DNA from 2 places in the Bacillus jepli genome. Region 1 is predicted to be linked to the other one. Evidence: riboswitches for the same ligand, from Rfam matches in the RefSeq annotation. Region 1 holds a riboswitch; the other holds the start of a gene.
What was found. Region 1 has a riboswitch for cyclic di-GMP ahead of ABC371_RS22345 (EAL domain-containing protein). Riboswitches for the same ligand answer to the same signal wherever they lie in the genome.

Region 1 (4,115 bases):
CATCCAATTATTTACCTCCATTCAAAGAGTTCAATATATAAGAGTCTTTATAAAATAAAACGTTTCAAGTTTTTATAAAAAATTTAAATAAGAGATAGGATTCCCTATCTCCCTCCAATTAGTATTCTACTAAAGTCTGATTAATCAAATCAAAGAAGTTTGTTTATTTAAAAATAATCTGCTCAATGGTTAAATCAGGAGCTGCTTATGTTCTTACACTAGTTAAATATTAATTTTCTATCGTCCTCATAGAACAAAACCCTCTTAGTTCATTTCTATTAGTACACAAATTTAACAAATTCAATACAACCTTTTTGGTAAAAGTTAATTTTCTTATTCATAGACTAATATATATTGTAAAATGAAAAGAAGAGAATGCTTAAAATTTCCTAAGCTATTTTTATAGGCTTAACCACTTTAATGGGAGTGATGAAAATGAATGAACCGAAATCATATTTCTATGATTTTATCCCCGTTATCTATGGGACCTCTGATATAAAGCGAGAAGAAATACTGAGAGATTTCCCACTACCAGTCTTACCAACCGGGGAAGAAACTTTTAACATACAGAATGAAGAAAAAGGGAATATTGTTCGTGTCCGATTCCTCCTAAACGAATTTAGCATTGAAACAACAAAAACAAATAAACAATACATGAAAATCAGATTCAGTAATAATGCTGGAACAATAAATGCAAAATTGTGGGATAACGAAGGCTCTGTAGAGATAAATAAATCACTATTAGAAACATATTCTGTGTTTGATGTTGAGGCTAGAGTTGACGATTACCGTGGGCATAAATCATTAACAATTAACAAACTTAAACCTTGTGAAGAAGATATTAATCCTTTCAGTTTACTGGCGTACACTAAACAAAACATCGAAGAGTTGGCGGTTGAACTATTTTCTTATCTTGATGAGCTTGAGTCACCTTATAAAGAAATTTCATTTGCAGCTATGCGTCGTTTCTGGGATCAGTTTTGCATAAGGCCTGCTGCAAAGGGGTTTCATCATAACTATTTGGGTGGGCTGTTAAAACATACAGTCGGTTTAATGAGGTTTGCAAGATATATTTTAAGACATGAAAAAAATCACTACCAAGCAACACTAAAACTTATTAATCGGGTTGAGAAAGCACACAAAAGTGACATATGGGCGCAAATGCAATCATCCGTGAACCCTCAACAATTGGTATGGAAAGATACTATTGATCATTTATATACAATGTTTTACGGAATGATGGAACACAAAGATACTATTCCAAATTATAACGTAGTTTTGACAAGTATATTATTCCACGATATCGGTAAGTTACTTGAATATGATCATGCAGGAAAAAAATATGAAGAGTTTAAGTTTCTATTCCCATCAGCCGATCACTCAAACCTTGATAACCGTAAACAGACAGGAATTACAATGGATGAGTTAGGTGTAATGATCGGACACATTCCTTATGGAGTACTTATCCTGTCCAAAATAATTGAAAGTGAAAATATTATTGTTTCTTTAGAGGATATTCACCAGATATCACATTGTATTTTGTGTCATCATGGTCTTCCTGAATGGGGTTCCTGTATTAGAAATCCACAAACTATTGAAGGATATATTATTCATATAGTAGACTTTTTGGATAGTAGATATGAAAATACTGAAGAATTGAAATAAGTAAAAGGACCAAGATAAGCATTGTAGAAAATCGCAATTAGTCTTCATTGGTACACTATTTAAACTTTAGTGACACAAAATCATGACATTGATGGTAATTTAGATTGCATGAATCATTCTGCATTTTTGTCAAATGACTACCCAAAATACCCTAAGCATGTAGACTACTTATTACAAGCTTAGGGTTTTTATGTTTCTCTAATAAATTACACTCTTTTTACATAACGTTATCGAAAAAAAACTAACATTAAACGCGGACTCTAATTCACCTTTTTCCATCAACTCTTAACTCTATCAGTTATTACATATAAATTTAATTTTCGGATACCATAAAATAATAATAGGAAAAGTTAGCTTATAAAAAAGGATGTTTAATGTTATGTCAATAAAAATCCAAAAGATATTAAATTTTTCTATGGTTATAATTGCATTTTCAACTGTACCTTTTATTGGGTTGCAAAATTTAAAGAGATTCTTACCTATTTCCATTCTTATCGGATGTATAGAGGCGACCACGGCACTAATAGGAAAAAAAACGTAGATGGTGGGTTTTTTATAATAAACCAAATCCATATTTATTTAATGAATTCCCTTTTAATATTGGTTTTTTCTCGGTATTTTCAATTTGGTTAATGAGGTGGTCATATGGAAAATTTACAAAGTTCGTGTTTCTTAATGCCATCGGAAATGTTCTATTTGCCTACCCATTTGCCAAATTCGCGAGAAAAATCAAGTATTTCTCATTGGTACGTCTAAATCATTTACAGTTCTTCTTTTATTTCTTTACAAAGGTATTTCTATTTTATGGACTCCAATTTCTGTTTGAAAAGTACAAAGAGCAAAATTCAAATGACAAATCTTTTCCCTAAATTTCCCAACCATAATAAAAGGGGTTCAAATAAAAAAGTTTAATCATTACTGAGATAACAAACCATTATTTAATTAAACTTCTTTTCCTATTAAAAGTTAGCAGAAATAAATCAAAATTCGACATTATAAAGATATGATTGGCTATACCATAAATAGATATTTTGTAATTACTGTCAAATTATGTTGAATTTATAAGACTTTTGTCATATTATATTAAAGGAAAAGGTAATACAAATGTATAAGCTATACGATAAAGGCAAACTTATCGAAAGATAAGGACGCAAAGCTACGAACCTAAAGCAATCATTGCAATGGTAGTCGAGTTACCGAAATTAGCGGAGAAAAGATGGCTCCCGTTTTTTTCGGTGTAGTCGTCTTTTTTTTATTCTGAAAATTAGAATGAAGGGGGTGATTACTTAATATGATTCGAAATTTGATTCAAAATGAATTATTTTCACACTTTTTCCAGCCCATTATTGATATTCAGACATGGACAAGGATTGGATTTGAAGGACTCCTAAGAACCTCTCATGATGTAAATCCAGAAGAAACTTTTAACCTTGCAAAAACAGAAAAACAGCTCTATGAATTAGATTCGCGGTCTATTCATAAAGCTGCATTTACCTACCATTCGGCAGGATTTTCAAAAAAGGACGGTCATTTGTTTTTGAATGTATTTCCATCTACCCTTACAAACACAAATTTTCTGCCCTTTATAAAGAGAATTATCACCGATAACAACTACTTTAGTCAACAAGTCATCTTTGAAATTAGTGAAATGGAAACCATTACTGATTTTTCAAGTTTAAAAGAGAATATTGCCAGACTTAAATCAGATGGTATTAAATTTGCTATTGATGATGTGGGAAAGGGAAACTCTAATCTAAAATCAATAATAGAATTAGACCCAAATTTTATTAAGTTGGATAAATATTTTTCCAACAACTTGTATAAAGAACCTAAAAAACAAGAAATAATCAAAACAATTCTTTATTATACTAATAATCATAATATTAATTTAGTACTAGAAGGAATTGAAACCGAAATGGATTTAGCAGTTGCAAAGGCAATTGGTGTTAAATATGGTCAAGGCTTTATATTAGGTAGACCTAAAGCCTTTAAAGTTGTTTAATTGAGGTGAAATTTTTGAGCTACATAGTTTTAGCACAAACTATAATATTGTTTTTTTTGTTAATTTTATTTATTAAAGATGAACGTAAACTAGTAAAGCAAATTCAGTTGATTAAAACTTTACATAAGGATAACAGTTCATTAAAAAGTCAACTAAGAAAATTTAATAAATTCCAGCCTTTAGAAAAGAGAAATTCCTATAGAATTAAACTACCCGGAATAGAAGGCACTTTTACTCTAATAGATTTTGGTAACAATTCTTTAAGAGTTTTAAAGAATAAGTCTTTTAATGAAATGATTCATGATATCAGTATTGGCGGGCTAAAATTTCATTCTTCTTATGAATTTCCCGTTAAGCACAATATATTAATGAAAATAAACTTTATTTTCCACGGTGAAGTATTCGAATTAAAAGGAAAAATTATCCGAAGAGAAGATCATTTTAAGGG
Region 2 (4,115 bases), 2.4 Mb from region 1:
CCAAGAATAAATTCATCATTTGATTCCTGTCTGAATAATTGAATCGCACCTTCTTGAACGAGTTGCTCAATTCCTTTTCTAAATTGCTTCGCCTTCATCACGTTCTTTACGCGAACCTTACGATACATTTCCGGTGGAAACACAGGTAGCTCCTGATAATGCATATCTTCTTTACCTGCCGTCAATGTATCACCGATTTGATAGACGTTCGGGTCATAAATTCCGATAATATCGCCAGGATATGCCTCATCAACTGTTTCACGGCTTGCCGCCATAAATTGTTGGGTTTGATTCAATTTGATTGATTTACCGGTACGAGTGATGTTAACGCTCATTCCACGCTCAAACTTTCCGGAGCAGACACGTAGGAACGCAATCCGGTCACGATGCTTCGTATTCATATTTGCCTGGATTTTAAAAATATACCCGGAGAACATTTCGTCCTCTGGTGGAACTAATCCAAGGTTTGTTTTACGAGGCTTCGGTGCTGAGGCAAATTGTAAAAATGTATTGAAAAATGTTTCTACACCAAAGTTTGCGAGCGCACTACCAAAGAATACAGGTGTAAGTTCACCCTTAGCTACACGCTCTACATCAAAATTGTTTCCAGCTTCGTCTAATAAGAGTAATTCGTCTTGTGCACTGTCATAAATCGGGCTTTCAGTAATCTCTGGATGTTTGCCGTCCTCTAGCTCCTGTAATGGAATGATTTTTTCATCTTCATTCCCAGTAAAATGAACGAACCGATTGTTATAACGGTCGACAATCCCTAAAAATCGTTTTCCCATACCAACTGGCCAGTTCATTGGATAGGATTCAATCCCTAGCACCTCTTCAATTTCCGCTAACAGATCAAGTGGATCCTTTCCTTCACGGTCAAGCTTATTAATGAATGTAAAAATCGGAATTCCTCTCATTCGACAAACTTTGAAAAGCTTAATCGTTTGTGGTTCAACACCTTTTGTGGAGTCAATAATCATCACAACACTGTCAACAGCAGTTAATGTACGATAGGTATCCTCACTGAAATCCTCGTGTCCCGGTGTATCCAAAATATTGACATAAAAATTTTCATATGGAAAACTCATAACACTTGATGTGACTGAGATTCCACGTTGCTTTTCAATTTCCATCCAGTCCGATGCAGCAAATTTCCCTGATTTTTTTCCTTTTACAGTTCCCGCTTCACGAATCACGTTACCAAACAATAGCAATTTTTCAGTCATCGTCGTTTTCCCGGCGTCCGGGTGTGAGATGATGGCAAATGTTCTTCGCTTTTGAACTTCATCTATATAACTCATGTAAATTTTCCTTCCGTTATCACAATTTCTATCTAAAAAAATATATCACATTAAAAAAAGAACTACAACGTGAATTGATTCCAATTTTGACGAGGAATATCAAAAAAAGAGGCTAATCTGTGATACACATCACAGCCTACTATACAGGTTCGCACTATACTAAAAGTAGAAATAGAAAAAATACTGTAATGAGGTGAAGGTTACATGTTTGTAGCATATTTTCTTACTTTAAGTATTATTCTTACTTGTGTCGGTTTTGCAGTACAAATAATGAATGGCGTTAAAGAGTTAGATAGAAAGTTACTAGACCAATAATCTAGCAAAAAGAAAACGGGAGAATCTAGTTTTCCAACTAGACTCTCCCATTTTTCGTCATCAAATAAAGGTACCCTTCCATTCTATAGCAACCCAGCCGCCATAGAGAATTCTCCTTAGGCCCGTGGCTTTGCGTCATCGTCTTTCAACAATTTTGCCTTTTGTATAGTTTGGTATTCTGCTTATCTAATGGCGTTGCGCATACGCTGATATTTACGTTGAATGCTAATTGGGCTACGATTTAATCTTTTGCCGATGTCTGAAAATGGTTTCCCCATTGCGACAAGTTCGATCATGGAATGAATTTCAACCGTAGTCCATGACCTGTAATTGACCCTCTTTTGCTTGGAACGTTCCCCTTCAACCCAGCTAGGTTCAGGAACAATCGCATTTTTTTCAATCTTGGAGAAGTCAATTCGGTCTTTATTGTTCTTTGCCCAATCCCAAAAATCTTCAGGTTTAATAAAGTAAAATTTCCGTGTATTTCGTGTTGCCTTTTTTGTGTACCTTAATCCATGGTTGTCAATCCATAGCTTTACAGACTTTGGATCAATTTTTAATAGAGTTGCCAATTCATGCATCGTTAATTGACCGGTGAAGGACTTCGTATTGGAAATCCCTAATCTCTTAATCTTTAACTCAACGGCTGTTTCCGTTCTATCTAGGTGAGTCGCAATCGTAGAGATTTTCATTCGACCTACATTATCCTTCAAAAACTCTATTTCCTCATACTTCCATGTTCTTTTCTTCAAATCAAAATTCCCCTTTTCATTCTTAATAGCACTAAGAATGAAAGGCCTTTTGATGACATACCACTATCATATCATACTATCGGACTAAAAAAACATTGGTAATTTTATTTTTTTATAGATTGTCAAGTGCTTTTTATACTTTTCTAGTTTGAAGATATTTTTGTAGTAAATTTGGAATAAGTGGATTCATGTTTTCGGGAAGTGCACTGAGACTAAAGAACTGAGCATCTAATCCTTCTTCACGATTTACGTCAAGCTTTCCAGCAACAATCTCTCTTGTGACATAAGCAATGGTAATTGGGTAAAATTCATCTCCATTTGGGAGTTTGACAAAGTGGGTTTTTCCAGAAAACACGCCTACTAAATCCAACTTCCCGATTTGCAGCCCTGTTTCTTCTAGTACTTCTCTCCTACCCGCTTCTTCGGTGGATTCTCCCAATTCTAAAAATCCACCAGGAACACCCCAAACACCGTTTATTCGTTGCTGAAGCAAGATTTCTCCTTTTTCATTAATTACTCCTACTGCCGTACCAACCAAATTAAGCGGTCGGTTGCCAACCAATTTTCTTAACTCTTCTATATAGCCCATGGCAAGTCCTCCTATCTTTTAATCTCTGAAAACAGATAGATGATGAGCCCAATTAGTGCGACTCCAATTGATAGATTCCCATAAGTGTCAATTCGTTCTGGACTAATGAAAAAAATATCTAAGTATTGTACAGGATCGTCAATTGAAAAACTGTCGACGTTGTATAAGGCTATTGCATTCAAAGTCCCCAGAAGCATCAATGACACCCCCACTTGTTTGGCATAATTCTTATCTTTGTTTTTCACTATTCCAATCACAATAAATAGTATAAAAAGACATACAACTGTAAATTTCATATTTCACTCCTTTTATCGAAACTTGATATTTATGGAAATAATATCACATTTATCCATTAAATAAAATTTGAAAATTTCGCCTTTTAATAGAATACTGTCAGTATCAAATACCTGCTGTCGTTTCCCGGGAAATGTTGTCGGCAACAGAAAAATTTGTCGGAAGTATTTCCTGCAAAACTAATGAAAATGGCCCAAACCATATTTTCGGTTTGGGCCTTAAATCAAGTTAGGATAGATTTCGCTCAATCTTGTATTCCTCTGTTTTTTCAGTTAACCACGCACTGTATTCCTCTGAGATTTTTTGATCAAACAGGACTGCGTAAATGGAGTCTTTGCTATCTTCATAGGTTGCTTCTTTCGCTTCTTTTTTATCGGTCACTTTGATGATATGGTACCCGAAGTCTGTTTTTACTGGGTCACTAATTTCATCAATCCCCAATGAGAATGCAGCATTTTCAAATTCAGCAACCATTTCACCTTTTCCGAAATAGCCAAGCTCTCCACCAGCCTCTGCATTAGCAGTATCCTTTGAATACTCTTTCGCTAATTCTGCAAAATCCGCACCATCACTAAGCTTTGTCGTAACTTCATTTGCAGTTGATTCATCATCAACTAAGATATGACTAGCTTGAACCTGCTCGGACTGCGCAAAGGAATCCTTGTTTTCTTCAAAATACGTTTTTAACTCATCATCTGTAATTACTATTCTAGGTTCCAATAGTTTTTTCGTTTGAATAAATTGCTTGATATCGTTTTCGATATCTTTACGGGTTGCTCCACTCGCTTCAATGGCACTCGTAAAAGTTTCCTCTCCTCCATAGGAGTCGATTAATGCCTGCAACTCCTTATCTATCTCTTCGTC

Region 2: another riboswitch for cyclic di-GMP. It lies ahead of ABC371_RS09975 (peptide chain release factor 3); the one in region 1 lies ahead of ABC371_RS22345 (EAL domain-containing protein).

The regions. Positions count from the first base shown of each region.
Region 1 is NZ_JBDFMO010000001.1:4,384,523-4,388,637, forward strand. Features, by position in the region: gene ABC371_RS22335 (RNA polymerase sigma factor) at 1-7, opposite strand, end outside; gene ABC371_RS22340 (HD domain-containing protein) at 436-1,665, shown strand; cyclic di-GMP riboswitch class I at 2,781-2,866, shown strand; gene ABC371_RS22345 (EAL domain-containing protein) at 2,957-3,667, shown strand; gene ABC371_RS22350 (PilZ domain-containing protein) at 3,682-4,115, shown strand, end outside.
Region 2 is NZ_JBDFMO010000001.1:1,976,902-1,981,016, reverse strand. Features, by position in the region: gene ABC371_RS09975 (peptide chain release factor 3) at 1-1,301, opposite strand, end outside; cyclic di-GMP riboswitch class I at 1,701-1,785, opposite strand; gene ABC371_RS09970 (DNA-binding protein) at 1,799-2,368, opposite strand; gene ABC371_RS09965 (NUDIX hydrolase) at 2,502-2,957, opposite strand; gene ABC371_RS09960 (hypothetical protein) at 2,969-3,253, opposite strand; gene ABC371_RS09955 (peptidylprolyl isomerase) at 3,480-4,115, opposite strand, start outside.